Regions from separate parts of the Pseudarthrobacter sp. TE9888 genome, predicted to be linked through region 2. Evidence: riboswitches for the same ligand, from Rfam matches in the RefSeq annotation. Region 2 holds a riboswitch; the other holds the start of a gene.
What was found. A riboswitch is a leader RNA that binds a small molecule or an ion and turns the genes downstream of it on or off. The one in region 2 is predicted to bind glycine.
Positions count from the first base shown of each region.

Region 1: linked by a shared signal. The riboswitch ahead of gcvP (aminomethyl-transferring glycine dehydrogenase) and the one ahead of gcvP (aminomethyl-transferring glycine dehydrogenase) in region 2 are both predicted to bind glycine.

Region 1 covers NZ_JBWBRD010000002.1:2,252,873-2,257,286, forward strand. The annotation lists gene ACZ9J7_RS11135 (MFS transporter) at 1-838, opposite strand, end outside; gene ACZ9J7_RS11140 (TetR/AcrR family transcriptional regulator) at 921-1,457, shown strand; glycine riboswitch at 1,553-1,650, shown strand; gene gcvP (aminomethyl-transferring glycine dehydrogenase) at 1,843-4,414, shown strand, end outside.
Region 2 covers NZ_JBWBRD010000002.1:1,842,939-1,847,352, forward strand. The annotation lists gene gcvP (aminomethyl-transferring glycine dehydrogenase) at 1-2,024, opposite strand, end outside; glycine riboswitch at 2,178-2,277, opposite strand; glycine riboswitch at 2,589-2,686, shown strand; gene cycA (D-serine/D-alanine/glycine transporter) at 2,839-4,350, shown strand; gene purU (formyltetrahydrofolate deformylase) at 4,347-4,414, shown strand, end outside.

The sequences.
Region 1 (4,414 bases), 410 kb from region 2:
TGAATACCTTGTTCCGGAACAGGGACATGTCCAGCAGCGGGTGCTCCAGCCGGTGCTGGCGCCGCACGAACACAACGCCCATGGCCAGGCCGAAGGCAATGCTGCCCAGCCCGGCAGCGCCCGGACCCTCGGTGGCCACTGTTTTGATGCCGTAGACCACGGGCACCATGACCAGCATGGAGAGCGCGATGCTGGCGACATCCACCCTGCCCGGCGCGGGGTCCTTCGATTCCGGGATGAGGGCCGGACCCAGCGCCAGCAGGGGGAGCATGAGCGGCACCGATACCAGGAAGACGGCGCCCCACCAGAAGTGCTCCACCAGCCATCCGCCCAGTATCGGCCCCAGGGCGGCGCCGCCGGAAAAGCCCGCGGCCCAGATGGCCACGGCCAGTCGCCGGCGGTTGGGCTCCGGGAAAATGTTGCGGATCAGCGACAACGTGGACGGCATCAGCATGGCGCCGAAGAACCCCAGCGCGGCCCGGCCGGCGATCAGCCACTCAGGCGTGGGCGCAAAGGCCGTGGCGGCGGACAGTCCGGCGAAGCCCAGGCTGCCGATGACCAGCAGGCGCCGCCGCCCGATCCGGTCGCCGAGGCTGCCCATCGACACCAACAGGCCGGCCAGGACCAGCGGATAGGCGTCAACGATCCACAGCAGTTGCACGCCGCCGGGTTCCAGGGCCTGGGAGATGGCGGGAAGTGCGAAGGTCAGTGCCGTGTTGTCCACCGCCACCAGCAGGACGGGAAACATCAGCAGGCCGAGCGCAAGCCAGTCGCGCCATGGGCGGCGTGTGGGGGTGCCGTCCCCGTGGACTGCTGTGGGGCTGATGGAGGTCGTCATTCCATAACTGTACCGTCTGGACGGTATAGTTTGAAACTGGCATATTCCCGATTCGGACCCGCCTGAGGGCATGATGGGAGGCATGCCCCGAAAGCCTGTCGCCCGTGATGCGGTCCTCGACGCCTTCGAGTCCCTGCTGATCGACGTGGGGGAGCGCGCCGCCACCCTTGACGCCGTGGCCCGCAAGGCCGGCGTGTCCAAGGGCGGCCTGCTCTACCACTTTCCCAACAAGGAAGCATTGATTGCCGTGCTGCTGGACCGGTTGGAGGGCCTGGCCCGGGCAGACGCCGACGCGATGGCTTCGGCCGATGAAGGGGCTGCGGCCTACTTCATCCGTTCTTCGGTGTGGGCAGACACTCCGCTGGACCGTGTCATCGTGGCGGCCACCCGCCTGGCGGAGGTGGCGCATGAAGAGACGCGGCGCCGGTTCGCCGCCATCCAGCGACGGTGGCTGGATGAGATTGCGGCGGATGTTGGACCCGGCCTGGCCAAGGCTGTCCTGTACATGGGGGACGGGCTGTACTTCAACGCCATGCTGTCCGTGGGGCCTGCCCCGGAGGCGGGCGCCGGTTCCGATGTGGAGGAGCTCCTGGCCGCCCTGGAGCGGCTCCGCAGGTAGCCCCGACCATTTGCCCGGAGGGGTTGGGGCGTAGGACAATGGAGAGTTGTGAGGGCTGTCATCGGCCGTCATGATCGCAACAAATGAATAGCCTTTGATCTGCGGCGGGAGAGTCCTGCCCGAAGCACAGGCAGGCGCCGTAGGAGCAAATCCTCCCCGGGAATCTCACAGGCCCCTGTACCGCCGCGGCGAGGCACCTCTGGAAAGCAGCAGGCAGCTTCCGTTCCCCTGTGAAGGGGCCGGCATGACTGTTGTGCTCACCGACGGTGCAAGCGGTTCCTGCCCAGGCAGGCAACGCGGAAACTCTCAGGTCCAATACAGAGCGGGGAGGGACCCGGATAGCTGTGGCGTACCCTGCGCCGCCTGAACAAAATGGAGTTCCTTCGTGTCGGTTACCCCAGCCCCCACCACTTTCGTCGACCGCCACATTGGTGCACGCCGCCAGGATGACATCGACACCATGCTCAAGGCCGTTGGCTACGGCACGGTCGACGCACTGGTCGATACCGCCGTCCCCAAGGTCATCCGCCAGGAAACCGCACTCCGCCTGCAGGACGCACTCAGTGAAGTTGAGGTGCTTGCAGAACTCCGCCGGCTCGCCGCCAAGAACAAAACGGCCGTGCAGCTGATCGGCCAGGGCTACTACGACACCGTCACGCCTGCAGTGATCCGCCGGAACGTGCTGGAAGCCCCGGCCTGGTACACCGCCTACACGCCGTACCAGCCCGAGATTTCCCAGGGCCGGCTCGAGGCGCTGCTGAACTTCCAGACCATGGTCCAGGACCTGGTGGGCCTGCCCATCGCCAACGCGTCCCTGCTCGATGAAGCCACCGCCGTGGCCGAGGCCGTGCTGCTGATGCGCCGCTCCAACAAGGCCAAGCCTGCAGCGGACGGCAAGACTGTCCTGGACATCGACGTGCTGCCGCAGACCATCGCCATCGTCAAGGGCCGCGCCGAGGCGCTCGGCTTCGAGGTTGAGGTCGCCGACCTGTCCAACGGCCTGCCCGACGGCGACATCAACGGGATCGTGCTCCAGCAGCCCGGCGCCTCCGGCCGGGTCTGGGACCAGTCCGCCACTATTGCGGCGGCGAAGGAACGCGGCGCGCTGGTCACCGTGGCCGCTGACCTGCTGGCCCTGACCCTGATCACCCCTCCGGGCGAGCAGGGCGCCGACATCGCCGTCGGCTCCACCCAGCGCTTCGGGGTCCCGTTGTTCTTCGGTGGCCCGCACGCCGCCTACATGGCTGTCCGCAAGGGCCTGGAGCGGTCGCTGCCCGGCCGCCTGGTGGGGGTGTCCAAGGACGACGCAGGGGTGCCCGCGTACCGCCTGGCGCTGCAGACCCGCGAGCAGCACATCCGCCGCGAAAAGGCCACATCCAACATCTGCACCGCGCAGGCCCTGCTGGCCATCGTCTCCTCGATGTACGCCGTCTACCACGGCCCCGACGGGCTGAAGGCGATCGCGGAAACGACGCACGGCCACGCCCGGGTGCTGGCGGCCTCGCTGGCAGCTGCCGGTGTGGAGGTGCTGCACACGAGCTTCTTCGACACCCTTACCGTCCGCGTCCCCGGACGCGCTGCCGCGCTTGTCGCCGATGCCGAAGCGCGCGGCATCAACCTGCGTTCCATCGACGCCGATACCGTGGGCATCTCGCTCGACGAAACCACGACGGCGGCCATCGTCGCCGACGTCGCGGACGTCTTTGGGGCCTCCGTTGCCGCGGCTGAAGGCTTCGGACTGGAGGCCGCCGTCGGACGTTCCTCCGACTACCTGCAGCACCCGGTGTTCAACACGCACCGGTCTGAAACCCAGCTGCTGCGCTACATCCGGAAGCTGTCGGACCGGGACCTGGCGCTGGACCGCACCATGATCCCGCTGGGCTCGTGCACCATGAAGCTGAATGCCACCGCCGAGATGGAAGCCATCTCCTGGCCGGAGTTCGCCTCCATCCACCCCTTCGCCCCGGACTCCCAGACCGAAGGCTGGCGTGAACTGATTGCCGACCTGGAGGCGGACCTGACCGCGATCACCGGGTACGACCAGGTGTCCATCCAGCCCAATGCCGGATCCCAGGGCGAGCTCGCCGGCCTGCTGGCCATCCGCGGCTACCACCACTCCCGCGGGGAAGAGCAGCGCAACGTCTGCCTCATTCCCGCCTCCGCCCACGGCACCAACGCCGCCTCGGCAGTCCTGGCCGGCATGAAGGTCGTCGTCGTCGCCACCGCAGCGGACGGCACCATCAACCACGATGACCTGACGGCCAAGATCGAGGCCCACAAGGATGTCCTGTCCTGCATCATGATCACGTACCCGTCCACCCACGGCGTCTACGACGGGGACGTCCGTGAGGTCTGCGACGCCGTGCACGCGGCCGGCGGCCAGGTCTACATCGACGGCGCCAACCTGAACGCCCTGGTGGGCCTGGCCCAGCCCGGCAAGTTCGGCGGCGACGTCTCCCACCTGAACCTGCACAAGACCTTCTGCATCCCCCACGGCGGCGGCGGACCCGGCGTCGGACCCGTGGCAGCCAAGGCCCACCTGGCACCGTTCATGCCCGGCGACGCCAACAAGGCAGCGCATGAGGAAGGCCACGGGGTCGCGATCTCGGCTTCCCGCTTCGGTTCGGCCGGCGTCCTGCCGATCTCCTGGGCGTACGTGAAGCTCATGGGCGGCGAAGGCCTGACCGAGGCCACCAAGTCCGCGCTGCTCGCAGCCAATTACGTCGCTGCCCGGCTGAACGAGTATTTCCCAGTGCTCTACACCGGCGAAGGCGGCCTGGTGGCGCACGAATGCATCCTGGACCTGCGCGAACTGACCGCCAAGACCGGTGTCACGGCCGAGGACGTGGCCAAGCGCCTCATCGACTTCGGCTTCCACGCCCCCACCCTGGCATTCCCGGTGGCAGGAACCCTGATGGTGGAGCCCACCGAGTCCGAGGACCTGGCCGAGATCGACC
Region 2 (4,414 bases):
AGGTTGGCGCCGTCAACGTAGACCTGGCCGCCGGCAGCATGGACAGCCTCGCAGATCTCGGTCACGTCCGCGTCGTAGACGCCGTGGGTGGACGGGTAGGTGATCATGATCGCCGAGAGGACGTCCTTGTTCGCCTCGATCTTCGCGTACAGGTCCTCGTGGTCGATCGTACCGTCCGCGGCGGTGGCGACGACGACGACCTTCATGCCGGCCAGGACGGCGGAGGCGGCGTTGGTGCCGTGGGCGGAGGCGGGGATCAGGCAGACGTTGCGCTGGGTGTCGCCGTTGGCACGGTGGTAGCCGCGGATGGCCAGCAGGCCGGCGAGCTCGCCCTGGGATCCGGCGTTGGGCTGGAGGGACACCTGGTCGTAGCCGGTGATTTCCGCAAGGTCGGCTTCCAGGCCGCTGATCAGTTCACGCCAGCCTTCGGTCTGGGAGTCCGGGGCGAAGGGGTGGATGGAGGCGAATTCCGGCCAGGAGATGGCTTCCATCTCGGCGGTGGCGTTCAGCTTCATGGTGCACGAGCCCAGCGGGATCATGGTGCGGTCCAGCGCGAGGTCCCGGTCGGACAGCCTGCGGATGTAGCGCAGCAGCTGGGTTTCGGAACGGTGGGTGTTGAACACCGGGTGCTGCATGTACTCGGAGGTGCGGAGCACCTCTGCTGGCAGCTCGAAGCCCTCGGCGTCCACCACCGGTCCGGCACCGAAGGCGACGGCGATCGCGGACAGGATTTCCGGCGTCGTGGTTTCATCCGTGGAGACACCGATGGTGTCCGCGTCGATGTAGCGCAGGTTGATGCCGCGTGCTTCAGCCGCGGTGATGACCTTGGCGGCCTTGCCGGGAACGGAGACCGTGACCGTATCGAAGAAGGTCTCGGTGGCCAGTTCCCGTCCGGCGACCTTGAGGGTGGTGGCGAGGGCGCGGGCGTTGTTGTGGACGCGCTCGGCGATGGCCTTCAGTCCGTCCGGGCCGTGGTAGACGGCGTAGAAGGAGGACACGATGGCCAGCAGGGCCTGGGCGGTGCAGATGTTGGATGTGGCCTTCTCGCGGCGGATGTGCTGCTCGCGGGTCTGGAGTGCCAGGCGGTAGGCGGGCAGGCCGGCGTCGTCCTTGGACACACCCACCAGGCGGCCGGGCATGGAACGCTCCAGGCCCTTGGCGACGGCCATGTAGGCGGCGTGCGGGCCACCGAAGAACAGCGGTACGCCGAAACGCTGGGTGGAGCCGACGGCGATGTCGGCGCCCTGCTCACCGGGAGGGGTGATCAGGGTCAGGGCCAGCAGGTCAGCGGCCACGGTGACCAGCGCGCCGCGTTCCTTGGCCTCGGCGATGACGCCTGCGTGGTTGAAGACGCGGCCGGAGACGCCGGGCTGCTGGAGCACGATCCCGTTGATCGCGCCTTCAGGGAGGCCCTTGGACAGGTCGGCGACCTCAACCTCGAAGCCGAGCGCCTCGGCGCGGCCCTTGACGATGGCGATGGTCTGCGGCAGCACGTCGGCGTCCAGGACGGTCTTGCCGTCGCGGGCGTCCTTGTTCTTGTTGGCGCGGCGCATCATCAGCACGGCCTCGGCCACGGCGGTGGCTTCATCCAGCAGCGAGGCGTTGGCGATGGGCAGGCCCACGAGATCCTGGACCATGGTCTGGAAGTTCAGCAGCGCCTCGAGCCGGCCCTGGGAAATCTCGGGCTGGTACGGCGTGTAGGCGGTGTACCAGGCCGGGGCTTCCAGCACGTTCCGGCGGATCACGGCCGGTGTGACGGTGTCGTAGTAGCCCTGCCCGATCATCTGGACAGCGGTCTTGTTCTTGGCGGCGAGCCTGCGCAGTTCCGCAAGCACCTCAACCTCGCTCAGGGCGCCCTTGAGCGCGAGCGGCTTGGACTGGCGGATCGAAGTGGGGACAGCGATGTCCACCAAACCGTCAACGCTGTCGTAGCCAACGGCCTTGAGCATGGTGTCGACGTCAGCCTGGCGGCGCGCACCAATGTGCCGGTCCGCGAAGACAGACGGTTGGGATTGAATCGTCATGAGGAACTCCAGGTTTGGCCGGCCACGGGTGGCTCGGCATGGATCGGGTCCCTCCCCGCTCTGTATTGGACCTGAGAGATTCCGCAAACCCAGCAAAGGCCTGCTTGCACCGTCGGTGAGTGCCGCCGGAGCAGCACTGCTTTCCAGAGTCGCCTCGCCGTGACGGTACATGGGCCTGAGAGATTCCTGGGGAGGATTTGCTCCTACGGCGCCTGCCCGGTGATGGCCGGGAGAACTCTCCCGCCACAGCTCGAAAGGCTTATTGAAATGTGGGTGATTCGGCTCACAAGTTACAGGATGGCGGTCCCGGGGAGCAAATCGGTCCGTCATGAAGCACGCCGGCGGGACCGTTACGCAGGTGCTGTCATGGCGGGCTTGACTTTTGTTCGTGACCGACGCCACACTGAACCCCGTGATCCGGCCGGGCAGCGGAACTGGCCCAAAGAACGCTGGGCGCTCCGTCGCCGGCTGTGATTGCCGGAGGCCCAAAAATGCGCCGTGCGGCTTGAAGTCCACAGCGGATGCACTCCGATAACTGAACACTGATTTACCAATCAACGCTTTTGACCTGCGGCGGGAGAGCCCTGCCGGTACGTTCAGCAGGCGCCGTAGGAGCAAACCCTCCCCAGGAAACTCTCAGGCCCACGTACCGCCGCGGTGAGGCAACTCTGGAAAGCAGCCAGGCCCTGTCCTGGCTCACCGACGGTGCAAGCACGCCATCCGGCGCGTGGAAACTCTCAGGTCCCAGACAGAGCGGGGAGGAAATCCAATCTTTGCGACACCCCGGGTGCCGCTCGAACGATGGAGTTCCTCAATGACGACCCATTCCCCGACGTCCCCCGGCGGCGGAGCACCGCACCTGGAGCGGCAGCTCAGCAACCGCCACATCCAACTGATCGCCATCGGCGGCGCAATCGGCACCGGCCTGTTCATGGGTTCCGGAAAGACCATTTCGGCAGCCGGCCCCTCGGTGATCTTCGTGTACATGATCATCGGCTTCATGCTGTTCTTCGTCATGCGTGCCATGGGAGAACTGCTGCTCAGCAACCTCAACTACAAGTCCTTCAGCGATTTCGCCGCCGACCTGCTGGGCCCCTGGGCCGGCTTCTTCACGGGCTGGACCTACTGGTTCTGCTGGGTCATCACCGGCATCGCCGATGTCATTGCCATTGCAGGCTACTCCCGTGAACTGTGGCCCGGGGTGCCCCTGTGGATTCCCGGCCTGGCCACCGTCGCCATCCTGCTCCTGCTGAACCTCACCACCGTCAAGGCCTTTGGCGAGACGGAGTTCTGGTTCGCGTTGATCAAGATCGTTGCCATTGCCGCCCTGATCATCGTTGGCCTGTTCATGATCTTCTCCGGTTTCCAGTCCGACGCCGGACCTGCCACCTTCACCAACCTGTGGAGCCACGGCGGATTCTTCCCGAACGAGTTCATGGGCTTCGTGGCCGGCTTCCAGATCGCCGTCTTCGCCTTCGTGGGCATCGAACTGGTGGGCACGACCGCCGCCGAGGCCAAGAACCCTGAGCGGAACCTGCCCAAGGCCATCAACTCCATCCCCATCCGCGTGCTGCTCTTCTACGTAGGTGCCCTCATCATCCTGATGGCGGTCACCCCCTGGACCGAGTTCAGGGCAGGCCACAGCCCGTTCATCGCCATGTTCTCGCTGGCGGGCCTGGGTGCCGCGGCCACCGTGGTCAACCTCGTGGTGCTGAGCTCCGCAATGTCCTCCGCGAACTCCGGCATCTACTCCACCTCGCGTATGGTCTTTGGCCTTGCCCAGGAAGGCGACGCTCCGGACGTCTTTGGCAAACTGTCCCGCCGGAAGGTGCCCCAGAACGCACTGTTCCTCTCCTGCGTGCTGCTGCTCTCCGGCGTCGTCCTCATGTATGCGGGCCAGGACGTGGGCAAGGCCTTCGACATGGTGACCACCGTCTCCGCCGTCTGCTTTGTTTTTGTCTGGTCGATCATCCTGGCCAGCTACATCGCCTTCCGCCGCCGCCGGCCGCACCTGCATGAAGCATCGAAGTTCAAGATGCCCGGCGGTGTTGCCATGGTCTGGGTGGTCTTCGCCTTCTTCGGCTTCGTGATCTGGACCCTCACCACCCAGCCGGACACCCTGGTGGCCCTGCTGGTCACCCCGGTCTGGTTCATCCTGCTGGGCGCTGCGTGGTTCGTCCTCCGCCGCCGGCCCGCACACCAGGCCCGTTTTGCCACGTTCCAGGCTGAACTGCAGGCAGACCAGGACTTCACCGACGCCGCATCCGGCAAGGCTGTCCGTCCGGGTGCCGCCGCAGAAGCGGGGGAAGAGCGGGTCAAGCGGTGATCGGCACGGAAGCCCGCACGTCGCAGGCCGGCACGGCTGCGGCCGGGCAGCTCCAGTCCCTGGT